Regions from separate parts of the Streptomyces sp. NPDC093252 genome, predicted to be linked through region 2. Evidence: riboswitches for the same ligand, from Rfam matches in the RefSeq annotation. Region 2 holds a riboswitch; the other holds the start of a gene.
What was found. A riboswitch is a leader RNA that binds a small molecule or an ion and turns the genes downstream of it on or off. The one in region 2 is predicted to bind glycine.

Region 1 (7,148 bases), on a different contig from region 2:
CCACCCATCTGATCGAGAACCCGCACCTGAACAGCGCCCTGCACAACCAGCGGCTGCTGATCACCCTGATCCTGATCGCCCTGCTCGGCGCGGTGTTCCTGAAGGGCTTCCTGGAGGCGATCGGCGTGGCCGTCGCCCTCGTCGGCATCTATCTGACCCTGAACGCCATCGTCGTCGTCAGCGGTCTGTGGCATGTCCTCACCGAGGGCCATGTGGTGACCGACTGGGCGACCGCCCTCACCGCCGAGCACGGCAATGTTCTGGCGATGATCGGCGTCGCCCTGATCGTCTTCCCCAAACTGGCCCTCGGCCTCTCCGGCTTCGAGACCGGCGTCGCGGTGATGCCCCATGTGCGGGGCGACCCCGGCGAAACCGAGGAGAACCCCCGGGGCCGTATCCGCGACACCAAGAAACTGCTCACCACCGCCGCCGTGATCATGAGCTGCTTCCTGATCACCACCAGTTTCATCACCACCCTCCTGATCCCCGCCCCGGAGTTCGAGCCAGGCGGCGCCGCGAACGGCCGCGCCCTCGCCTATCTGGCCCACGCCTACCTCGGCAGCGCCTTCGGCACGGTCTACGACATCTCCACCATCGCCATCCTCTGGTTCGCCGGCGCCTCCGCCATGGCCGGTCTGCTCAACCTCATGCCCCGCTACCTCCCCCGCTACGGCATGGCCCCGCACTGGGCGGGCGCGGTCCGCCCGATGGTCATCGTCTTCACCCTGGTCGCCTTCCTGGTGACCTGGATCTTCGATGCCAGCGTCGACGCCCAGGGCGGCGCCTACGCCACCGGGGTCCTGGTGCTGATCAGCTCGGCCGCCATCGCCGTCACCATCGCCGCCCACCGGGCCGGCCAGCGCAGATGGTTCCTGAGCTTCGCCCTGATCGCGGCCGTCTTCCTCTACACGACCGTGCTGAACGTCATCGAACGCCCGGACGGTGTGAAGATCGGCGCCTGCTTCATCGCCGGGATCATGATCCTCTCGTTCGCCTCCCGGCTGACCCGGGCTTTCGAGCTACGGGTGACCGGCGTGACCCTGGATCCGCTGGCGGCACGCTTCGTACGGGACGTCGCCAGCCGCAAGATCCGGCTGATCGCCAATGAGCCCGACCGGCGCGATCTCGCCGAGTACCGCGACAAGATCGAGCAGATCCGCCAGGACAACGAGGTGACGGGCCCGGAGGACTTCGTCTTCGTCGAGGTGACCGTCACCGACCCCTCCGAGTTCGAGACGGTCCTGACCGTCCACGGCGAGGTCCTGCACCACCGCTACCGCGTACTGACCCTGGACTCCTCGTCCGTCCCCAACGCGCTGGCCGCCCTGCTGCTGCACATCCGCGACACCACCGGCCGGACCCCGCACATCTACTTCGAATGGACCGAGGGCGCCCCCTTCGCCAACTTCCTCCGCTTCTTCCTCTTCGGCCAGGGCGAGGTGGCCCCCGTCACCCGAGAGGTCCTCCGCGAGGCGGAACCCGACCGCACCCGCCGCCCGAAGGTCCACGCGAGCTGACCCGCCGTCTCCTCCCCGCCACGACCAACGCTATGGCGCGTCACACCGCGCGGGAAGACTTTCCTGCTCATCACCCCCGAACGAGTGAACGAGCAAAGAACAGGTGACCGATCAAGAAGGAAAGGGCTCCGCGCCACCCGACGCAGGACCCTCCCCCACACAACACCACTCCCACACGAGCAGCCGCGCCCGGCGCCACCTGCCACCTGCCACCTGCCACCTGCCACCTGCCACCTGCCACCTGCCACCAGGCACCCGCGTATCAGTCCTCGTACGCGTCCAGCGGCGGGCAGGAGCACACCAGGTTCCGGTCACCGAAGGCCTGGTCGATCCGGCGGACCGGCGGCCAGTACTTGTCGGCGGCCGACACCCCGGCCGGGAACACCGCGTCCTCCCGCGTGTACGTGTGCGCCCACTCCCCGCCCAGCGCGGCGGCGGTGTGCGGCGCGTTGCGCAGCGGATTGTCCTCGGCGGGCCACTCGCCCGCACCGACCTTCTCGATCTCGGCGCGGATGGCGATCATCGCCTCGCAGAACCGGTCGATCTCGGGCAGGTCCTCGGACTCGGTGGGCTCGATCATCAGCGTCCCGGCGACCGGGAACGACATCGTCGGCGCGTGGAACCCGTAGTCGATGAGCCGCTTGGCCACATCGTCCACGCTCACGCCGGTCGCCTTGGTCAGCGGGCGGAGATCGATGATGCACTCGTGCGCGACCAGCCCGCCGGGGCCGGTGTAGAGCACCGGGTAGTGCGGTTCCAGCCGCTTGGCGATGTAGTTCGCGGACAGCACGGCCACCTGGGTGGCCCGCTTCAGCCCCTCGCCACCCATCAGCCGGACATACGCCCAGGAGATCGGCAGGATGCCCGCCGAACCCCACGGGGCGGCCGAGATCGGGCCCACCCCGGTCTCCGGACCGGCCTGCGGCTGGAGCGGGTGGTTCGGCAGGTGCGGCGCGAGATGCGAGCGCACCGCCACCGGGCCGACGCCGGGACCGCCGCCGCCGTGCGGGATGCAGAAGGTCTTGTGCAGGTTCAGATGCGAGACATCGCCCCCGAAGTGCCCCGGCTTGGCCAGCCCCACCAGCGCGTTCAGATTGGCCCCGTCGACATACACCTGCCCGCCCGCCTCGTGCACCCGGGCGCAGATGTCGGCCACATGCTCCTCGAACACCCCGTGCGTCGAGGGGTACGTGATCATCAGCACGGCGAGCCGGTCGCGGTGCTGCTCGATCTTTGCCCGCAGATCGGCGACGTCGATCTCGCCGTCCTCGGCGGTCTTGACGACGACGACCGTCATCCCGGCCATCACCGCGCTCGCGGCGTTGGTGCCGTGCGCGGAGGACGGGATCAGGCACACCGTCCGCTGCTCGTCCCCGTTGGCCCGGTGGTACCCGCGCACGGCGAGCAGCCCGGCCAGTTCCCCCTGCGACCCGGCGTTGGGCTGCAAGGACACCTTGTCGTAGCCGGTGACCTCGGCGAGCCGCTCCTCCAACTCCCGGATCAGCGTCAGATAGCCCTCCGCCTGCCCGGCGGGCGCGAACGGGTGGAGCTGCCCGAACTCGGGCCAGGTCACCGGCTCCATCTCGGTGGTGGCGTTGAGCTTCATGGTGCAGGACCCGAGCGGGATCATGCCCCGGTCCAGCGCGTAGTCGCGGTCGGCCAGCCGGCGCAGATAGCGCAGCATCGCGGTCTCGGAACGGTGCTGGTGGAACACCGGGTGGGCGAGGATCTCGTCGCTGCGCAGCGCCCCCTCCGTCAGCCCCTCCTCCGCCCCGGCGTCCAGCGCCTCGGCATCGGCCTCGATCCCGAACGCGTTCCACACCGCGCCGAGCTGCGCCCTGGTGGTCGTCTCGTCGCAGGCGAGGGAGAGGTGGTCGGCGTCCACGACCCGCAGATTGACCCCGTTGTCCCGGGCGGCGGCGGCGATCAGCTCGGCCCGGCCCTGGGCGCGGACGGTCAGCGTGTCGAAGTAGGACCCGTGCACGACCTCGACGCCCCCGGCGCGGAGCCCGGCGGCCAGGACCGTGGCGTACCGATGGGTCCGCCGGGCGATCGTCCGCAGCCCATCGGGCCCGTGGTAGACGGCGTACATCCCGGCCATCACGGCGAGCAGCACCTGCGCGGTACAGATGTTGCTGGTCGCCTTCTCCCGTCGGATGTGCTGTTCCCGCGTCTGGAGCGCGAGCCGGTACGCCTTGTTGCCGTCGGCGTCCACCGAGACTCCGACGAGCCGCCCCGGCAGACTGCGCGCGAAGCGCTCGCCCACCGCCATGTATCCGGCGTGCGGCCCGCCGAAGCCCATCGGCACCCCGAACCGCTGCGTGGTGCCGACCGCGATGTCCGCGCCCAGCTCCCCCGGCGACTTCAGCAGCGTCAGCGCCAGCAGATCGGCGGCGACGGTGACCAGCGCCCCCCGCGCGTGCGCCTGCTCCACGACCGCCGTGATGTCCCGTACGGCCCCCGAGGCGCCGGGGTACTGCACCAGCACCCCGTTGATCTCCCGCCCGTCCAGCTCGGCCGGGATCCCCTCGCTCAGATCGGCGACGACGATCTCGACCCCGGTCGGCTCGGCCCGCGTCCGGATGACGGCGATGGTCTGCGGCAGCGCGTCCGCGTCGACCAGGAACAGCCCCTTCTTGTTCTTCCCCATCCGCCGGGACAGCGCCATCGCCTCGGCGGCGGCCGTCCCCTCGTCCAGCAGCGAGGCACCGGAGGTGGGCAGCCCGGTGAGGTCGGCGACCATGGTCTGGAAGTTCAGCAGCGCCTCCAGCCGGCCCTGCGAGATCTCCGGCTGATAGGGCGTGTAGGCCGTGTACCAGGCCGGATTCTCCATGACATTGCGCAGGATCACCGGCGGGGTGAACGTTCCGTAGTACCCGAGCCCGATCATCGAGCCGAGCACCTGGTTGCGGTCGGCCAGCGCGCGCAGTTCGGCCAGGACCTCGGCCTCGGTGCGCGCCCCCGGCAGTTCCAGCGCCTCGGCGTTCTTGATCACATCGGGGACGGCGGCGGCGGTCAGCTCGTCCAGCGAGCCGTACCCGACCTGGGCGAGCATCTTGGCCCGCGCTTCCTGGTCGGGGCCGATGTGCCGCTGCTCGAAGGGGATCCCCTGCTCAAGCTCGGAGAGCGGAATGCGATGGGCGGTCATTGCGGAGGGCCTCCTGGTCTGACACGACCTTCGGGGGGCACCCCGGCGCGGGTACCCCGACGGCCTCCCCCTCTGTCATCACAACCTGAGAGCTTCACCGGGCGCCGGCCCGGCTTTCACCGTCGGTGAGAGCGAACGCCGTCGGCGCCGCCCTGCTTTCCAGAGTGACCTCGTCCGTGCGGTACGGGGGCCTGAGAGATTCCGGGGAGGATTTGCTCCTTCGGCGCCTCCGGATCTTCCCGGAGGACTCTCCCGCACGGGGTCAGCAGCCGCTGTCAGCCTACCAGCGCGGTCCACGAACGGACCTTCGAGTGGCCGCCTGCCCCAATGTGCTCTTTCGTAGTGCTTACGGATGAGTTGCGACCATGTGGAGGGACCGTGCAGACCGATATCGATCCGCGCAACCTGATCGGCCGCAAGGCGTTCGACCGCAACGGCATGAAGATCGGCACGATCGACGAGGTCTATCTCGACGACGCGACCGGCGTCCCGGAGTGGGCGGCCATAAGGACGGGCCTCTTCAGCCGGGACGCGTTCGTCCCCCTGGAGCCCAGCGAACTGATCGAGGGCACCCTGCACGTCCCCTTCGACCGCGCCCTGATCAAGGACGCCCCCGACTTCGGCGTGGGCCGCCATCTCTCCCCCGAACAGGAACTCCAGCTCTACCACCACTACGGCCTGGACGTCACCGCCCCGCCCCCACCGGACCACGACTTCGGCAAAATGGCGGGCCAGGAAGACAGCTAGCCCACCCGGAACAGCAGCCCCACGCGCCCCCGGAGATCCAGCCCACCCCTCCCGCCGCCCTCAAACCGCCACCGCCCCCTCCGGGCACCCGTGCCCGTCCCCCGGCACCCCCACGGCGTGCAGCACCGGCTCGGCCCCGGCTCCTGGCACCTGGCTCCTGGCACCTGGCACCTGGCACCTGGCACCTGGCACCTGGAACACAAACGCGGTCCCGGTACCCCTGGCCTTGAGGGTCACCTGATCCCCGAAGCTCCCCGCCCCGTAGGGCTCCCACCCGCACCCCACCCGCTCCAGCGCGTCCAGGACCTCCGCGTACCCCGGCCCGGCCTGAAAGGGCGTGCTCCCCCCACCGAGCACCCCCGGAAGCTCCACCCCGTCCGGCGACCAGGTCTCGACCCCGAACAGCAGCACCCGCCCGCACCGGCACACGAAGACCTCCAGATGCCTGCGGAAGAACAGCCCTCGGCCATTTCCTCCGCCGACTCGCTGCCCCCGAATCCCCGGCCTCCCCGAGCACCGCCGTGACATCGCCCCAGTCCCCGCCCACCCGTACCGGCCCGATCCGCCCGCTCAGGGCCACGCGCGCGAGGTTGTCGACCAGACTCATCCGCGCAGCGCGCCCGGCGCCCCGTCTAGGCGTCCACCGCTCTCCCCGCCACCGGGTCTTCGCTCCTCCCCCACCCCCGGCGCACCCCCCGCCCCTGCCCCGGTCAGCGGCAGCGGTTCCACCGGCTCCAGCTCCGGATCCTCGGTACGGAACGTCCGCACCCGCCCCGCCGCCTCCGACCACGGTGTCTCGAACCGCACGGTCACCCGCCCCACCCCGCTCCCCTGCACCCACCCGTGCCCGTACCGGGCGTGCCGCACATCGTGCCCCGCCGGCCAGCGCCGCTCGCCGTGCCCCTCGGTGTCCTCGCGATCCCCCTCCTCGGGATGCTCCTCGGGAATCTCGTCCCGCAGCTCCCCGGCAGCCTGGGCGAACAGATCCTCCTGGGTGTAGTCGGCGAGCCCGCTGACTCCGACCCCCAGCAGCCGCACCCCGCCCGTGGTGTCCACGGAGTCCAGCAGCCGGGCAGCCGCCTCCCGCACCACCGCGGGATCGTCGGTCGGTCCCCGCAGGGTCTCGGACCGGGTCAGCGTGGAGAAGTCGTACCGCCGCACCTTCAGCACGATCGTCCGCCCCGACAGCCCTGCCCCGCGCAGCCGCCGCACACACCGGTCCGCCAGTCGCTGCACCTCCAGCTCCACCCGCACCCGGTCGTGGATGTCCACGTCGTAGGTGTCCTCCACCGACACCGACTTCGTCTCCCGCTCGGCGACCACGGGCCGGTCGTCGTGCGCGAGCGCCATCGCGTACAGCGCATGCCCATGCGCCTTGCCCAGCAGCCGGACGAGTTCGTCCTCACCGGCCTCCGCCAGCTCCTCCACCGTGGTGATCCCGGCCCGCCGCAGATGGTCGCCGGTCGCCGGCCCCACCCCCGGCAGGGTCCGCACCGGCATCGGCGCGAGCAGCGCCCGCTCGGTCCCCGGCTCGATCAGCACCAGTCCGTCCGGCTTGGCCTGCTCGGAGGCGATCTTGGCGAGCATCTTGGACGCGGCCAGCCCCACGGATCCGGTCAGCCCGGTGACCTCCCGTATGTCCGCGCGCAGCTTGATCCCCGCCAGCCGCGCCGATTCCGGGTCCCAGGCCGCTCCCCCGGCCTCCAGATCCACGAACGCCTCGTCCAGGCTCAGCG
Region 2 (7,148 bases):
CCGGCTGATGACCGAGTCGACCCAGCCGCCGAAGAAGCCCGCCAGGATGCCCAGCACGGTGCCGAGCACCACCGCGACCAGCGCGGACAGAAAGCCGACCAGCAGCGAGATCTGGGCGCCGTAGACGATCCGGGCGAAGATGTCGCGGCCGTTGACGGGTTCGACGCCGAGCCAGTGGTCGCCGCTGATGCCGCCCAGGGAGCCGGTCGGGGTGCCGAACAGCGGGTCGATCAGGTCCTCGTGGTGGGACTCGGGGTCCTGACCGGCGAGCGAGGTGATCACGGGGGCGAGCACGGCGACCAGGATGAGCAGGAGCACGAGGACACCGCCCGCGAGCGCGAGCCTGTCCCGCTTGAGACGCTCCCAGGCGATCCGGCCCAGGGACCGGCCCTGTACGGCCTTCGCGGCGCCGGGCGCCGTCGCTTCCTCGGCCGCGCTCGGGGCCGCCTCGGCGGTCGGCTCGTGGATTGGTGCCGTCATCTGGCAGGGACCCCTCTCAACCGGCGGTAGCCGGCCCGCACTTGCCGCGGTGGCGGCGTCTTCAGTCCGTCGTACACAGGGGGCACACACCTGGTCCACACCCCTGGAGCGGGAGTCTTCAACGCTTTGGCGATCTGTTGCCAGACTTGACGGTGAATGGATGCGTAACCGTGATGCTGTCCTGGGAGTTCCGTTATCCGGACAGCGGGTGGCGGCGGCAGGACAAGGATGAATCCAGACAAGTCAGCCGAACGCCCTTTAATCCACCCACTTCTACGCGCGGAGAGAGGGATCGGAACCGGGCGGCGGGGCGTGGCTGTCCAGAACGTGGGCAGCGGGGAGGGCGGGGGTGAAACGCGCGGGGGCGCGGGGGAAGGCGAGGGGAGGGTGGGGCGGGGGCGCTTGGTGGGGTTGTCCGGCGGGGACCCGGTGGGACTGGGGGGACTGGCGGGGACTGGCGGGGACTGGGGGGACTTGCGGGGATTGGCGGGGACTGGGGGCGGTGGGTCCCGGGTCGCTGTCCGGTGGCGGCCGGTCGGTGGTGCCGGGGTTGCTGCCGCCCGGGGGGGGGTGATGGGGGTCGGTGGCTGTGGGGCCGCCGTCCCGGGGTGACCGGTCAGTAGCTCCGGGGCGGAGGATAGCCGTAGCCGCCGCCGGGTACCTGGGCCGGGGCGGGAGCGGCGGCCGGGGCGTGTGCCTCCCGGTCGTAGAACGGCCGGGCGTTGGCCCGCATCCACATCGCCACCGGGCAGTACGCGTCGGACATCGCCACCGTGGACACCGGCAGCCCGTCCGGGCAGGCGCCGATCGACTGGTGCATCATCGCCCGCACCGCGTCCACCGCCGTCGGGGAGGTGTCGTACACCTCCAGGCCGATGGCGAGATACGGCGCTCCGAGCGCGGGCTGCACCCAGGCCCGGCGCAGGGAGCGCAGCGCGGGGGTGCGGTGGGCGTTCTGCGCGAGCAGCGCGTAGAACTGGGGGACCTCGACGGTGGGCTCGGTCAGCCGGAGCGGTCCGGCGGGCTGGCGGTCGAGGCCGAGGGCGATCCGGCGCAGATCGAGCCAGGGCACTCCGACGCCGCCGCCCGGGGAGTGCGGGTTGAGCCAGAGGCCGTAGTGGTCGGGGTAGAGGGTGCGGGCCACGTCGAGGGCGTCGACCACCTCGTAGGAGCGGTTCCAGCCGCTGGCCGACAGCTCCTGGGCGGAGGTGACGCAGGGGGCGTACGCGTAGCCCTCGACCTCCATGTTTCCGTACTGGGCGTCCGGGGAGCCGGCCTGGCCGTGCCAGAGCAGCATCCAGATCTGGCCCGCGGTGGGGGTGGCGAGGGCGTGCAGCAGCGCCTCGTAGGTGTCGTACCGACCCGGCGTCACCTGTCGCAGGGTGTGCTCGACCTGGCCGGTTGCGGCGGTGCCGCTCGCGCTCACTGTCTTCCCCGCCCCTTCGTGGGCTGCTTGCAACGCCCTTTTTTCGACCGTGACACTAGCTTACGTGCGACGCCGGATCCGGGGCCCGGCGCGCCCGCCGCGAGCCGGTCACGCGTCCCGCGTGTAGAACGGCCGCACCCGGTCCCGCATCCAGGTCCCCACCGGGTCCTGCGCCACGTCCAACAGGACGAGGTTGACCGGCCACTTGGGCGGGGCGCCGGTCACCGCCCGCTCCAGGGCGGCCAGCGGCAGCGCCCGGATGTCGCCGTCCCACCGGTCGAGTTCGACCCCGACGAACAGCGCCGGTTCGGCGGTCTCGACGGCGGCCAGGCAGCGACGGGCCGTCACCACCACCCCGAGGGCGGCGAACTCGGCGGACGCGGCGGCCAGGAAGTCCACCGGGTCGTCCTGCCAGTCCGGCTCGAACAGCCGCACCCGGCCGCCGCCGGCCGGCCCGTCCAGCGCGGTACGGCCCGCCCGGCACAGCTCGGCCACGGCGGGCGGCGGCAGCGGGATGCCCACGGTGCCGCCCGGGTTGAGCACGATCCCGGCCTGCGGGGGCAGCCCCCGGGCGAACTCGACGGCGGGCGCGATCGTGTACGACATATGCGCGCCGACGACCTGGCGGAACTGCTCCTCGGAGCTGAACACCGGGACGTAGACCTGGCCGTCGATCTCGGTGGTGGGCAGGTCCAGGGGGCCGCTGTCGGGCCCGCCGCCGTTGGGCAGCGGCACCCAGAGGAAGCTGCGGCCCAGCACCTCCACGATCCGCGGACCGGCCGACGGGACCCCGAGGGCGGCGGAGAGCACCTCCTCCAGCTCGTTGCCGGGCCAGCCACCGTGCGGGTGGGGGTGCGCCCCCACCGGGAAGTCCGCGGGAAGATCCGCCGGGAAGTCCATCTTGCTACCGCCTGCCGAGTACCACGTGCCACTGCCACTGCTCTTCGGGCTGGAAAGGCTAGCGCGTGAGGGTCCCTCCGGGGGTAACCGGGCGAGGGGGGCGAGGGCGCGGTGGGGGCGGTGGTGGTGCGGGGCGCGGTGGTCGTGCCCGGGGTGGTGCTGTGGCCGGCTGCCGCGCCCCGGCGCCGCGGCCCGGGTCGGGCCCCCGACCGAACCCCCGGCGTCCGGCGCCCCTCACCCCGGGGAACCCGGTGGTCCCGGTCCCCTACCCCGTGAACCCGATCCGGCGCAGTCGGTCCGCTGCGGCGCGGTCGAGGAGGACCGCCGAGCCGACGCCGGTCGGCAGGCGGTCCTTCTGGATGCGGTGGAGCAGGCGCGCCGCGACCCCCCGGTGGCGGCGGAAGGCGTAGCGGGAGACACCCCGGCCGCGCTCGCGCTGACCCTGGAGGGCCTGCTCGGGGGTGACGTCGAGAAGGAGGATGTGCAGCCGGCCGCCGCGCCGCCGGGCCTCGCGGGCCAGCCAGGCCCGCACCCACGCCTGGGTGCCGCAGTCGTGCACGACGACCCCCTCGCCCGTGCGCAGGGCCCGGTACAGCCCGGTGTAGTGGGCGATCCGGACCAGGGGGCGGTAGACGGTGTACGGGAGGAGGGCCGGGGCGCGCTGGTCCCAGCGGTCGCGGGTGTCCTGGGAGTCGATCCGCGCCGACTTCACCGTGCGCCGCATCAGGGTGGACTTGCCGCTGCCGGGCAGGCCGGTGACCACGACCAGGTCGCGGGGGCCGAAGAGGAGGGCGTGGGGGCTGCGGCCGGCCCGCTCGCGCAGGTCGCGGACGACGGGGGCGGGCAGCGGGGGGCATGCCTCCCGGGCCGGGGCGGGGGGCTGCCCGGGCAGTGCGGCGCCGGTGGTGGTCGCGTACGCCGTGGTCCTGTTCACCGTGATCGTCCTCCCCTGGGGCGGTTCACGAGGTTCCCTCCCCGTCGAGTGTAAAGAGAAGGTAATTCGCGGTGTCTCGTCATTCCGTCAGCGTGGCGCAACAAGCCTGCTACAGAGAGCTGTCGATCTCCGTGCCCACTGAGCATGCCCTGTCAAACCTGCCCATACGTCACCGATGCCCGAGCCGATCACCAAGCCGACGCCTGAGCCGATACCCGGGCCGACGCCCGGAGGGCCTCCCCCTGACGTGCCGGGCCGATGCGTGCAATGATGGCGGCGCCTGTGACAGGCCCTAACTGCATACCGGCCGCTTGAATCCGCGCGGGAGAGTCCCCGGTGATCACCGGGGCGCCGAAGGAGCAAGTCCCTCCCTTGAATCTCTCAGGCCCCGTACCGCGCGGGCGAGGCACATCTGAAAAGCGGGCCGCCGCCGCAGTGGCGCGGTGGCCCCACCCAAGGTGCAAGCCGTGATGATCAATGATCATGGCGAACCTCTCAGGTTCCGATGACAGATGGGGAGGACCGCCTCACCGTCCCCGTGACGGAGAGGACCGTCCCGCCGTCCTGCCGTGCCGTCATGCCTGGGAGACCGACCGATGAGCAGTGCCGCACCCGCACCCCGCCGTACCGCGCTCGATGCCCTGCATCGCTCGCTCGGGGCGACGATGACCGATTTCGCGGGCTGGGACATGCCGCTGCGCTACGGCTCCGAGCGGGACGAGCACGTCGCCGTCCGCACCCGGGCCGGGCTCTTCGACCTCTCCCACATGGGCGAGATCACCGTCACCGGCCCCGGGGCCGCCGCCCTGCTGAACTTCGCCCTGGTCGGCAATATCGCCGCCGTCGGCACCGGCCGCGCCCGCTACACCATGATCTGCCGGGCCGACGGCGGCATCCTGGACGACCTGATCGTGTACCGGCTCGCGGAGACCGAGTACCTGGTGGTCGCCAACGCCTCCAACGCCCAGGTCGTGCTGGACGCCCTCACCGAGCGGGCGGACGGCTTCGACGCCGAGGTCCGCGACGACCGGGACGCCTACGCGCTGCTCGCCGTCCAGGGCCCCGAGTCCCCCGGCATCCTGAAGTCCCTCACCGACGCCGACCTCGACGGCCTGAAGTACTACGCCGGGCTCCCCGGCACGGTCGCGGGCGTCCCCGCGCTGATCGCCCGCACCGGCTACACCGGCGAGGACGGCTTCGAGCTGTTCGCGCAGCCGGAGGACGCGGTCGTGCTGTGGGAGGCGCTGACCGAGGCCGGGGCCGCCGCCGGGCTCGTCCCGTGCGGGCTGTCCTGCCGGGACACCCTGCGCCTGGAGGCGGGCATGCCGCTGTACGGGCACGAGCTGACCGCGGACCTCACGCCCTTCGACGCCGGGCTCGGCCGGGTGGTGAAGTTCGACAAGGACGGCGACTTCGTCGGGCGGGCGGCGCTCGCCGACGCGGCGGAGCGGGCCGAGACCGACCCGCCCCGGGTGCTGGTCGGCCTGGTCGCCGAGGGCCGCCGGGTGCCGCGCGCCGGGTACCCGGTGGTCACGGACGGCCGGGTGATCGGCGAGGTCACCTCCGGCGCCCCCTCCCCCACCCTGGGCCGCCCGATCGCCATGGCGTACGTCGACGCGGCGCACTCCGCGCCGGGCACCGCCGGGGTCGGCGTCGACATCCGCGGCAGCCACGAGCCGTACGAGGTCGTGGCCCTGCCGTTCTACAAGCGCCGGAAGTAGCGCCGAAGCAGCGCTGGACGCTGCGACGGAAACACCGACGGAAACACCGACGGAAACACCGACGGAAACACCGACGGAAACTGCGCCCGCCGCACCCCCGGGTGCCACCGGCACTCCCCCCCGCCCCCGCCCCTCACCAGCCATCCCCGTACAGGAGAATTCAGGCCATGAGCAACCCCCAGGAACTGCGGTACAGCAAGGAACACGAGTGGCTGTCGGCCACCGACGAGAACGGTGTGGCCACGGTCGGCATCACCGAGTTCGCCGCGAACGCGCTCGGCGATGTCGTCTACGCCCAGCTCCCGGAGGCCGGGGCCGCGGTCACCGCCGGGGAGACCTGTGGCGAACTGGAGTCCACGAAGTCCGTCTCCGACCTCTACTCCCCGGTCACCGGCGAGGTCGTGGAGTCCAACCAGGACGTGGTGGACGACCCGGCGCTGGTGAACTCGGCCCCCTTCGAGGGCGGCTGGCTGTTCAAGGTGAGGATCGCCGACGAGCCGGCCGAGCTGCTCTCCGCCGACGAGTACACCGCCTTCTCGGCCGGCTGAGGGGACCCCCACCGATGACTGCCCAGGACTCCCTGAACACCCCCCTGCACGACCTCGACCCCGAGGTCGCCGCCGCCGTCGACGCCGAGCTGCGCCGCCAGCAGTCCACGCTGGAGATGATCGCCTCCGAGAACTTCGCGCCGGTCGCGGTGATGGAGGCGCAGGGCTCGGTGCTGACCAACAAGTACGCCGAGGGCTACCCCGGCCGCCGCTACTACGGCGGCTGCGAGTACGTCGATGTCACCGAGCAGCTCGCCATCGACCGGGTGAAGGAGCTGTTCGGCGCCGAGTACGCCAATGTCCAGCCGCACTCCGGGGCCTCCGCCAACCAGGCCGCGCTGTTCGCCCTCGCCCAGCCCGGGGACACCATCCTCGGCCTGGACCTGGCACACGGCGGGCACCTCACCCACGGCATGCGGCTGAACTTCTCCGGCAAGCAGTTCGAGGTCGTCGCCTACCACGTCGACGCCGCCGGGCTGGTCGACATGGCCGAGGTGGAGCGGCTCGCCAAGGAGCACCGGCCGAAGGTGATCATCGCGGGCTGGTCGGCGTACCCGCGCCGGCTCGACTTCGCCGCGTTCCGGCGGATCGCCGACGAGGTCGGGGCGTACCTCTGGGTCGACATGGCGCACTTCGCGGGGCTGGTCGCGGCGGGGCTGCACGACAACCCGGTGCCGTACGCGGATGTCGTCACCTCCACCACCCACAAGACGCTGGGCGGGCCGCGCGGCGGGATCATCCTGGCCCGGTCGAAGGAGTTCGCGAAGAAGCTGAACTCGGCGGTCTTCCCCGGTTTCCAGGGCGGCCCGCTGGAGCATGTGATCGCGGCCAAGGCGGTCTCCTTCAAGGTCGCCGCGAGCGAGGAGTTCAAGGAGCGCCAGCGGCGTACGGTGGAGGGGGCGCGGCTGCTCGCCGAGCGGCTGACCGCCGAGGACGCCCGCGCGGCCGGGGTGGCCGTGGCGACCGGCGGCACGGATGTGCACCTCGTCCTGGTGGATCTGCGCGCCTCCGAGCTGGACGGACAGCAGGCCGAGGACCGGCTCCACGAGATCGGCATCACGGTCAACCGCAACGCCGTCCCCAACGACCCGCGTCCGCCGATGGTGACCTCGGGGCTGCGGATCGGTACCCCGGCGCTG

Region 1: another riboswitch for glycine. It lies ahead of gcvP (aminomethyl-transferring glycine dehydrogenase); the one in region 2 lies ahead of gcvT (glycine cleavage system aminomethyltransferase GcvT).

The regions. Positions count from the first base shown of each region.
Region 1 is NZ_JBFBEM010000015.1:9,345-16,492, reverse strand. It holds gene AB0O01_RS28235 (amino acid transporter) at 1-1,517, shown strand, start outside; gene gcvP (aminomethyl-transferring glycine dehydrogenase) at 1,780-4,665, opposite strand; glycine riboswitch at 4,835-4,930, opposite strand; gene AB0O01_RS28225 (PRC-barrel domain-containing protein) at 5,044-5,412, shown strand; gene AB0O01_RS28220 (DNA polymerase IV) at 6,016-7,148, opposite strand, start outside.
Region 2 is NZ_JBFBEM010000011.1:303,644-310,791, forward strand. It holds gene AB0O01_RS24220 (ABC transporter permease) at 1-480, opposite strand, end outside; gene AB0O01_RS24225 (enhanced serine sensitivity protein SseB C-terminal domain-containing protein) at 1,097-1,906, opposite strand; gene AB0O01_RS24230 (enhanced serine sensitivity protein SseB) at 2,015-2,806, opposite strand; gene AB0O01_RS24235 (AAA family ATPase) at 3,072-3,740, opposite strand; glycine riboswitch at 4,053-4,146, shown strand; gene gcvT (glycine cleavage system aminomethyltransferase GcvT) at 4,337-5,461, shown strand; gene gcvH (glycine cleavage system protein GcvH) at 5,629-6,009, shown strand; gene glyA (serine hydroxymethyltransferase) at 6,024-7,148, shown strand, end outside.